Regions from separate parts of the Bradyrhizobium sp. LA2.1 genome, predicted to be linked through region 1. Evidence: predicted binding sites of a transcription regulator. Region 1 holds the regulator's gene; the other holds the start of a gene.

The links. Region 1 encodes PhoB, which activates phosphate uptake and scavenging genes when phosphate is short. Its sites were predicted from a motif close to TGTCATNNANCTGTCAT; they were not measured.
Positions count from the first base shown of each region.
Region 2: a site for PhoB is predicted at 2,363-2,379, ahead of ABIB95_RS14585 (toxic anion resistance protein). Genes of this name have one in related genera too.

Region 1 covers NZ_JBEPQI010000006.1:262,986-267,335, reverse strand. The annotation lists gene ABIB95_RS13890 (GcrA family cell cycle regulator) at 276-788, shown strand; gene phoB (phosphate regulon transcriptional regulator PhoB) at 1,025-1,732, opposite strand; gene phoU (phosphate signaling complex protein PhoU) at 1,748-2,464, opposite strand; gene pstB (phosphate ABC transporter ATP-binding protein PstB) at 2,476-3,297, opposite strand; gene pstA (phosphate ABC transporter permease PstA) at 3,294-4,139, opposite strand; gene pstC (phosphate ABC transporter permease subunit PstC) at 4,141-4,350, opposite strand, start outside.
Region 2 covers NZ_JBEPQI010000006.1:411,747-416,096, reverse strand. The annotation lists gene ABIB95_RS14595 (MDR family MFS transporter) at 1-323, shown strand, start outside; gene ABIB95_RS14590 (tannase/feruloyl esterase family alpha/beta hydrolase) at 479-2,149, opposite strand; gene ABIB95_RS14585 (toxic anion resistance protein) at 2,448-3,506, shown strand; gene ABIB95_RS14580 (substrate-binding domain-containing protein) at 3,572-4,350, shown strand, end outside.

The DNA of each region.
Region 1 (4,350 bases):
TGGCGATTTTGCGTATTTCCGCCACGGAACATGTGGAAGCGAGTCGGCGGACTCTTGCGCGTGAGTCACGCCATATTGTAGCGTTTGGCTTGTCAGATACGACATCTCGTGCAGCAGTTCTGATCCTCTAAGTCCTCATGTACCGGCGTAAGCGTTCGGGCGCATCTGGTGCGCCCGGCGAGCCTTAAGGGATTCTGGCGGCACGGGTTTTTCGAAGCTTAGGCATTCGCCGTGCGGCCGCCAGGATGGCAGGCGCCGGCGAAGGAAAGGGTGCAATGACCGTTTTGACCTGGTCGGATGATCGCGTCGAGCAGCTGAAAAAGCTCTGGGAGGCCGGACTTTCGGCCAGCCAGATCGCCGCTGAACTCGGCAATGTGACCCGCAATGCCGTAATCGGCAAAGTGCACCGGCTCGGCCTGTCGGGCCGCGCCAAGAGCCCTTCATCGGCAGCGCCGCGGCCGCGCAAGGCGCGTCCGGCGCAGCACATGATGCGGGTGACACGCCCGATCGCACGCGGCAACACCGCGCTGGCGCAGGCCTTCGAAGTCGAGGTCGAGGCCGAACCGGTCACCTACGACAACGTCGTGCCGATGAGCCAGCGGCTGTCGCTGCTGGAGCTGAACGAGGCGACCTGCCACTGGCCGGTCGGCGATCCCTCGAGCCCGGATTTCTTCTTCTGCGGCGGCAAGGCGCTCTCCGGCCTGCCCTACTGCGCCCAGCACTCGCGCGTGGCGTATCAGCCCGCGGCCGAGCGCCGGCGCGCGCCGGCGAAGCCGGGTCCGCGCTGAAGTCGTTCTGAGCTCAGACAAGGAGCCGTCACACGATGACGGCTCAGCAAATCCGATGTCGTCCCGGACAAGCGCGCCTCAAGCGCGCGCTGATCCGGACCCCCTAACCACCGCAAGATGTGGCTACGGGGACTCGGAGTTACCTTTTCGCACAATAATCACTCGCGGTGGGCGTCCTGGACCCGCGCTTACGCTTGTCCGGGACGACACCGAGAGATGGCCGCAGCTCACCGAGCTTACGCCTGCTCCGCCTTCGCAAAGCGATCGTCCAGTGCGTAGCCCGCGCCGCGGACGGTGCGGATCGGGTCCTGCTCGCGGCCGAGATTGAGCAGCTTGCGCAGGCGGCCGATATGGACGTCGACGGTGCGCTCGTCGATGTAGATGTCACGGCCCCAGACGCTGTCGAGCAGCTGCTCGCGCGAGAACACGCGGCCGGGATGCTCCAGGAAGAACTCCAGCAGGCGATATTCGGTCGGACCGAGATCGATCGGCCGGCCCGAGCGCGCCACGCGGCGCTTGTCGCGGTCGAGCTCGATGTCGCCATAGGCGAGCACGGTGGCGAGCCGCTCCGGGCTGGCGCGCCTGAGCAGGCCCTTCACGCGTGCCAGCAGCTCCGGCACCGAGAACGGCTTGACGATGTAGTCGTCGGCGCCGGTCGCAAGGCCCCGCACCCGCTCGCTCTCCTCGCCGCGCGCGGTGAGCATGATGATCGGGAGCTGCTTGGTCTCGGGCCGGGTGCGCAGCCGCCGGCACAGCTCGATGCCGGAGAGGCCCGGCAGCATCCAGTCGAGCACGATCAAATCGGGGATATGCTCCTTGAGGCGGGTGTCGGCATCGTCGCCGCGCATCACCGTCTCGACGTCATAGCCGTCGCCTTCGAGGTTGTAGCGGAGAAGCTCGGTGAGAGCTTCCTCGTCCTCAACCACCATAATGCGTGCGCCCATGGTGTTCGTCGCTCCTTAAGTGTTCGGGACCGTCGTGGCGAAAGTCGTCATGTCGCCCTTCGGCCGCTTGTCGGTGATCGCCTGGCCCTCGATCATGTAGAACACGGTCTCGGCGATGTTGGTGGCGTGGTCACCGATGCGCTCGATGTTCTTGGCGCAGAACATCAGGTGGATGCAGAACGAGATGTTGCGCGGATCCTCCATCATGTAGGTGAGGAGCTCGCGGAACAGCGAGGTGCAGATGGCGTCGACTTCCTCGTCGCCCTTCCACACCGCCATCGCCGCCGGCAGATCGTGCGCGGCATAGGCGTCCAGCACCGACTTGACCTGCTGCTGCACGAGATCGGTCATGTGCTCCAGGCCGCGGAACAGCTTGAGCGGATGGAAATCCGTCTCCAGCGCCGCGACGCGCTTGCCCATGTTCTTGGCGAGGTCGCCGATCCGCTCGAGATCGGTGGCGACGCGCATGGCGCCGACGATCTCGCGCAGATCCACCGCCATCGGCTGGCGGCGCGCGATGGTGAGAACGGCGCGCTCCTCGATCTTCTTCTGGAGCGCGTCGAGCTCGGTGTCGATGGTGACCACGCGCTGGCCGAGCGCGACGTCGCGGCGGATCAGCGCGTCGACGGAATCGACGATCATGCGCTCGGCGATGCCGCCCATCTCGGCGACCAGGCGCGTGAGCTCCTGGAGGTCGGTGTCGAAGGCCTTTGCGGTATGTTCAGAACCCATGTTCCGTCTCCTCAGCCGAACCGGCCGGTGATGTAATCCTGCGTGCGCCGGTCGGTCGGCGACGTGAAGATCTTGCTGGTGTCGTCGAACTCGATCAGCTCGCCGAGATACATGAAGGCGGTCTTGTCGGAGACGCGCGCCGCCTGCTGCATGTTGTGGGTGACGATCGCGATCGTGTAGTTCTCGGACAGTTCCTGGATCAGCTCCTCGACCTTGGCGGTCGAGATCGGGTCGAGCGCCGAGCAGGGCTCGTCGAACAAGATCACCTCGGGCCGCACCGCGACCGTGCGGGCGATGCAGAGGCGCTGCTGCTGGCCGCCGGAGAGCGACAGGCCGGAGGCGTTGAGCTTGTCCTTGACCTCGTTCCACAGCGCGCCGCCGCGCAGCGCCTTCTCGACGCGGTCGTCCATCTCGGACTTCGAGATCTTCTCGTAAAGGCGGATGCCGAAGGCGATGTTCTCGTAGATCGTCATCGGGAACGGCGTCGGCTTCTGGAACACCATGCCGACGCGGGCGCGCAGCAGATTGAGGTCCAGCTTGGGGTCGAGGACGTTGGTCTGGTCGAGCATGAGCTGACCGGTGACGCGCTGGCCCGGATAGAGGTCGTACATCCGATTGAAGATGCGCAGCAGGGTCGACTTGCCGCAGCCCGACGGGCCGATGAACGCCGTGACGCGGTTGGTACCGAGCGCCAGATTGATGTTCTTCAGCGCGTGGTGCTCGCCGTAATAGAAATTGAGGTTGCGCACCGTCACCTTGGCCGGAGCTTCGGGCAGCACCGGCGCTTGGGGCAAACCACCGGCCGCGCTCATCGATACGGAAAGATCACTCATTTTGCGGTCCTCTCGGCGCTCAGAATGCGCGCGCCAATATTCAGGGCAAGAACGGTCAGGGTGATGAGCAGCGCGCCGCTCCAGGCGAGCTGCTTCCAGTAGGCGTAGGGGCTCTGCACGAAATTGTTGATGGTGACCGGCAAGTTCGCCATCGTCTTGTTCAGACCCAGGCTGAAGAACTGGTTCGACAGCGCGGTGAAGAGCAGCGGCGCGGTCTCGCCGGCGACGCGGGCGGTGGCCAGCATCACGCCGGTGATGAGGCCCGAGCGCGCCGCGCGATAGGCGATGCGCTTGATCACCAGCGAGCGCGGCAGGCCGAGCGCCGAGGCCGCCTCACGCAGTGCGTTCGGCACCAGCAGCAGCATGTCCTCGGTCGTGCGCAGCACCACCGGGATGACGATCACCGCAAGCGCGAGGCAGCCGGCAATCGCCGAGAAGCCGCGCATCGGCACCACCACCGCACCATAGATGAACAGGCCGATGATGATCGAGGGCGCCGAGAGCAGGATGTCGTTGATGAAGCGGATCACCGAGGTCAGGCGGTCGTTGCGGCCGTACTCGGCGAGATAGGTGCCGGCGAACAGACCGAGCGGCGCGCCGATGCCGACGCCGAGCACGGTCATGATGATCGAACCCACGATGGCGTTGCGCAGGCCGCCCTCGGTCGAGCCCGGAGGCGGCGTGTCCGCAACGAAGAGCTCCAGGTTCAGGCCGGCAATGCCGTTGTAGAGCAGCGTCATCAGAATCAGCGCGAGCCATGTGACGCCGAAGGCAGCGGCAGCCAGGCAGAGCACACGGATGACGATGTCCATGCGGCGGCGGCGTGCGTAGATCGGGTTCATGTTACTTCCCCGCCTTCTTTTCAAGACGCATCAGCATCAACCGTGCAGCCGCGAGCACGAAGAATGTCAGCACGAACAGCAGCAGGCCGAGCAGGATCAGGCCGGACTGGTGCAGGCCGTCGCTCTCGGCGAACTCCGATGCGATCGCCGCCGAGATCGTGGTGCCCGGGGCGAAGATCGACGACGAGATGCGGAACGAGTTGCCGATGAT
Region 2 (4,350 bases), 150 kb from region 1:
TCGGCACGGCGACGCTCGCCACCATCATCACCAAGCGCGAGCAGTTCCACTCCAACATCATCGGCCAGTCGGTCACGCTCGGCCGCGAGGAAGTCCGCACCCGCATCGCGCAGATGACGGACTACTTCATGAACCACGGCGTGCCCGACCCCCACGCCGCGCGCGAGCAGGCCATCATCGCGCTCGGCAAGACGGTCAAGCGCCAGGCGCTGGTGATGGGCTATTCCGACGCGTTTGCGGTGATCGGTATCGTGCTGGTGATCGCCGCGATCGCGGTGGTGCTGACCCAGCGCGTGAAGGCGGCCGGTGGGCCGGCGCATTAGGCTCTTCTTCCCCCTCTCCCCGTTCTTACGGGGAGAGGGTCGGGGTGAGGGGCCTCTCTCCACACGTGAGATCGTCGAGGGACCTGTACCCCCTCACCCGGATCGCAAGAGCGATCCGACCTCTCCCCGCAAGCGGGGAGAGGTGAAGAGCCGCCTCACGGCGCGCAGGTGAAACTGGACGTCTCCGTGACCGGGCCGCTCTTGTAACGCGGCCAGGACGGCCAGCGGCACAGCGGCATCGCGCGCAACACGGCAAACGACGGCGCCTCGACCTTTTGCTCAGAGACCTCCAGATCGCCGGGCGCTTTGCCCTTCTCGACCCAGTCGACCAATGCGCTCAGCATGTCGACATTGGCCGGCGCGCCGGAGCCGACATGGTCGACGCCGGGCGCGGTGTAGAGCCGCGCGAATTCCGCCGTCTCGGCCTTGCCGAGCTTGCGCTCGACGCTCTCGAAATAGCGGATGCCGGCATAGGGGCTCTGCGCATAGTCGGCCATGTGCTCGAGCATGATCAGCCGGCCGCCGCGTCCGCGAAAACGGCTGAGATCCGGATCGGTGGAATCCATGAGCGCCGAGACTTCGAGCAGCCGCGCCTTGTGGTCCTCCACATTATAGGTGGTGACGTCGAGCTTGGGATCGCGGGCGAACACATATTGGATGCCGCCGGCGCCGTAGATCCAGGCGATGCCGTTGTTGGGCGCGGGCGGCTGCGCCGGCGGCGCGCTGCCGAGCCACCACGCGGACCAGCCGCCGGTCGGACCGATCGCCGGCGTGTCCTCGCCCGAGACGCCCCAGCCCGGATAGTCATCGAGGTCATTGGCGAGCACGAACGGGAATTTGTAGGTCCCATGCAGCGTGCTGACTGCCTTGATCTGCGCCTCGGTCAGGCACTGATCGCCGGCCTTGCCGGCCTCGCAGCGCAACGTCTCGACCTTGAACACGGCCTTGCAGGCCACGGGATCGTGCACCAGCGTCTTATCGGAGCCGTCGGCCTTGTCGCAGGCAGTGCGCACCGCATCGGCAAAGAGCTTGACCTGCGTCGGATTGATCCAGCCCTCGCCCATGGTCACAAGGCCCGAGCGCGTACCGGCATGCTGCAGGCCGACCCAGTTGATCACGGGCACGCGGGCGAAGATGCCGTCGAAATCGTCGGGGTAGCGCTGGGCCATGGTGAGGCCTTCGCGCCCCCCCTCGGACGAGCCCATGAAGTATATTTTTTCCGGCTTCTTGCCGTAGGCGCGCTCCATCAGCGCGACAGAAGCGTCGCGCACCTTCTTGTAGGCGCGGTGAGCGAAATTCTCGAAGGCTTCGTCGTTGAGCGCGAAGACCTGCGGCGGCTCGCCCGGCTTGGACTCATGGCCGGAATCGGTGCCGTAGGTGACAAAACCGCGTGCCAGTGGCGACGGCTTGTCGAACGGATAGGCCGGCGGCAGCCCAAGGCCGGTGATCAGCACGCCGTTAAAGCCGCCACCGCCATATTGCACGGAGCGACCGTTCCATTCGACGGGAAGGTTGACCTGAAACTTGATCGGCGGCGCCTTGGGATCAATGGGATCGATATGGCCGATCACCTTGCAGAAGGCGGGATTGGCCGGCGTGACGCGCCCCGACGGGGTCGGCCCGCGTTCGGCAACAGCCAGTTGTGTTGGCGCCAGCAATGTCGCGGCATCGATCTTCACGGCGTCGGCGCCGCCGACGAGCCCTTTGCAGACCGTGTCCGCATCCTCCGCCAGCGTCGCGGCGAACGCGCTGCTCGCGCTCATCGCGGCCACGGCGCCGGCAAGCCACACACTCAGCTTCGCAATCCTGCGCGCCACCGTTTCCATCCCTGCTGCCTTGTTATCGTTCAGACGGTCGATTCAATGCGTCGGATTGCTGGCCGTCAATCGCCGCGACACGCGCCGCGATCGCCATCAACGGAAACATCGCCCCTGCCCACCAGCCCGGCCGCCCCACGGGCCCATAGAGATCTGAATTCTATGGGAAATTTTGCCCCTGCCCCGAACTCGGAAAGCCTCGCGGCCGGCCAATCCACAGGCTGTCATCAATCTGTCATACGACCTGGGGTTAGCTGCCTGTCTCGTCGGCATGCTATGCATGACCGTGCAGAACAAGGAGCAAGTGGTGAGCGAAACGATCAATGTCCCGGCGTTACCGACGGATGCCTCTGTGGTCGCACGCATCAAGTCCGAGATCGACATGTCGGACCGGTCGCGCCTCGTGACATTCGGCGAGCGCGCGCAGCGCTCGGTGGTCGAATTCGCCGACCGCATTCTCGCCCAGACCCAGAACCGTGAGCTCGGCGCCACCGGAAAGCTCCTGACCGACATCCTTGGCAAGGCACGCGGGCTCGATCCGGCCCATCTCAAGGACAAGGGCTTTCTCACGCGCCTGTTCTCGTCGGCCGAGACACGGCTGCGCCGCTTCACCGAACAGTTCAACGACGTCGCCTCGCAGATTGACCGGGTCTGCGTCGATCTCGACCGCAACAAGGAAGTCCTGCGCCGCGACATCGCCCTGCTCGACGACCTCTACGAACAGACAAGGGGCGCGCTCGGCCAGCTCGATGCACATATCGCTGCCGGCAAGGCCTTCACCGAAGAGTTCCGCGGCGGCAAGCTCATCGAGATGGAGCGGAGCGCGAAAGCGCAAGCTGCCGGCAGCGACGCCATGCTCGCCGCGCAAACCTATCAGGACGCGGTCCAGGCGCTCGACCGGCTGGAGAAGCGCGTCTTCTATCTCCAGCAGGCGCGGCAGATCGGCATCCAGCAGCTGCCGCAGATCCGCATCGTTCAGTCCGGCGACGAGACGCTGATCGAGAATTTGCAGGCCACGACCGAGCTGACGATCCCGGTGTGGAAGCAGAAAATGATTCTGCTGCTCGGCCTGAACCGGCAAAAATCGGCGCTGGAGCTGCAAAAGACCATCACGGACGCGACCAACGAGATGATGCGCCAGGCGTCCGAGATGATGAAGACGCAGGCGATCGAGATCGAGAAGCAGTCGCAGCGCGGCATCGTCGACATCCAGACCCTGGAGACGACCAACCGGGATTTGATCGACACTATTGCGGGCGTGCTCTCGGTGCAGCAAGAGGGCCGCAACAAGCGCGCCGAGATCGAGCACCGGATGGCGCAGCTGACGGACGAACTGAAGTCCGCGATCTCCAAGGCCGCGCCTTGATGCGCCTCACGCAACGGTTTCTCGATGAAGCGTCTGCATAAGAACTGCGGCATGAAGGCTCACGCATGAGAACTTTCCGTTTCCTGCGGCGCCCGCTGGTGCTGCTTGCGGCCGTGCCGCTGATGGCCGCGCTGCTGTCGGGCTGCGGCGGCCCGGGGCCGCAATTCACCATTCTCTCGGGGTCGGAGAACGACATCCTCGAGCCGCTGGTGCAGGAGTTCTGCAAGTCGCGTAACGCGACCTGCACCATGCGCTATCAGGGTTCGCTCGACATCGCGCTCGCGCTGAAGGCCGGCGATCCCGGCGCCGACGCCGTCTGGCCGGCCGCCTCGATCTGGATCGACATGTTCGACACGACGCGGCGCGTGAAGATGGTCAAGTCGATCGTGCAGATGCCGGTCATTCTCGGCGTGCGCCGCTCCAAGGCGCAGGCGCTGGGCTGGATCGGCGCCAAGGTGACGGCGAAGGACATCCTCGCGGCCGTCGAAGGCGGCAAGCTGAAATTCCTGATGACGTCGGCGACGCAGTCGAATTCTGGCGCAGCCGCCTATCTTGCGATGCTGGCGGCCGGCATCGGCAAGCCCGATCTGATCGAGGCCGGCGATCTCGACAAGCCCGAGGTGCTGGCGACGGCGCGCGGATTGCTGAAAGGCGTCGAGCGCAGCGCGGGCTCGAGCGGCTGGCTCGCCGACCTCTATCGCGACGGCGAGCGCAGCGGCGCGCATTACCAGGCGATCTGGAACTACGAAGCCGTCATCAAGGAAACCAACGACAAGCTGATCGCCGACAACCACGAGCCGCTCTACGCGATCTATCCCGCCGATGGCGTGGCGATCGCCGACTC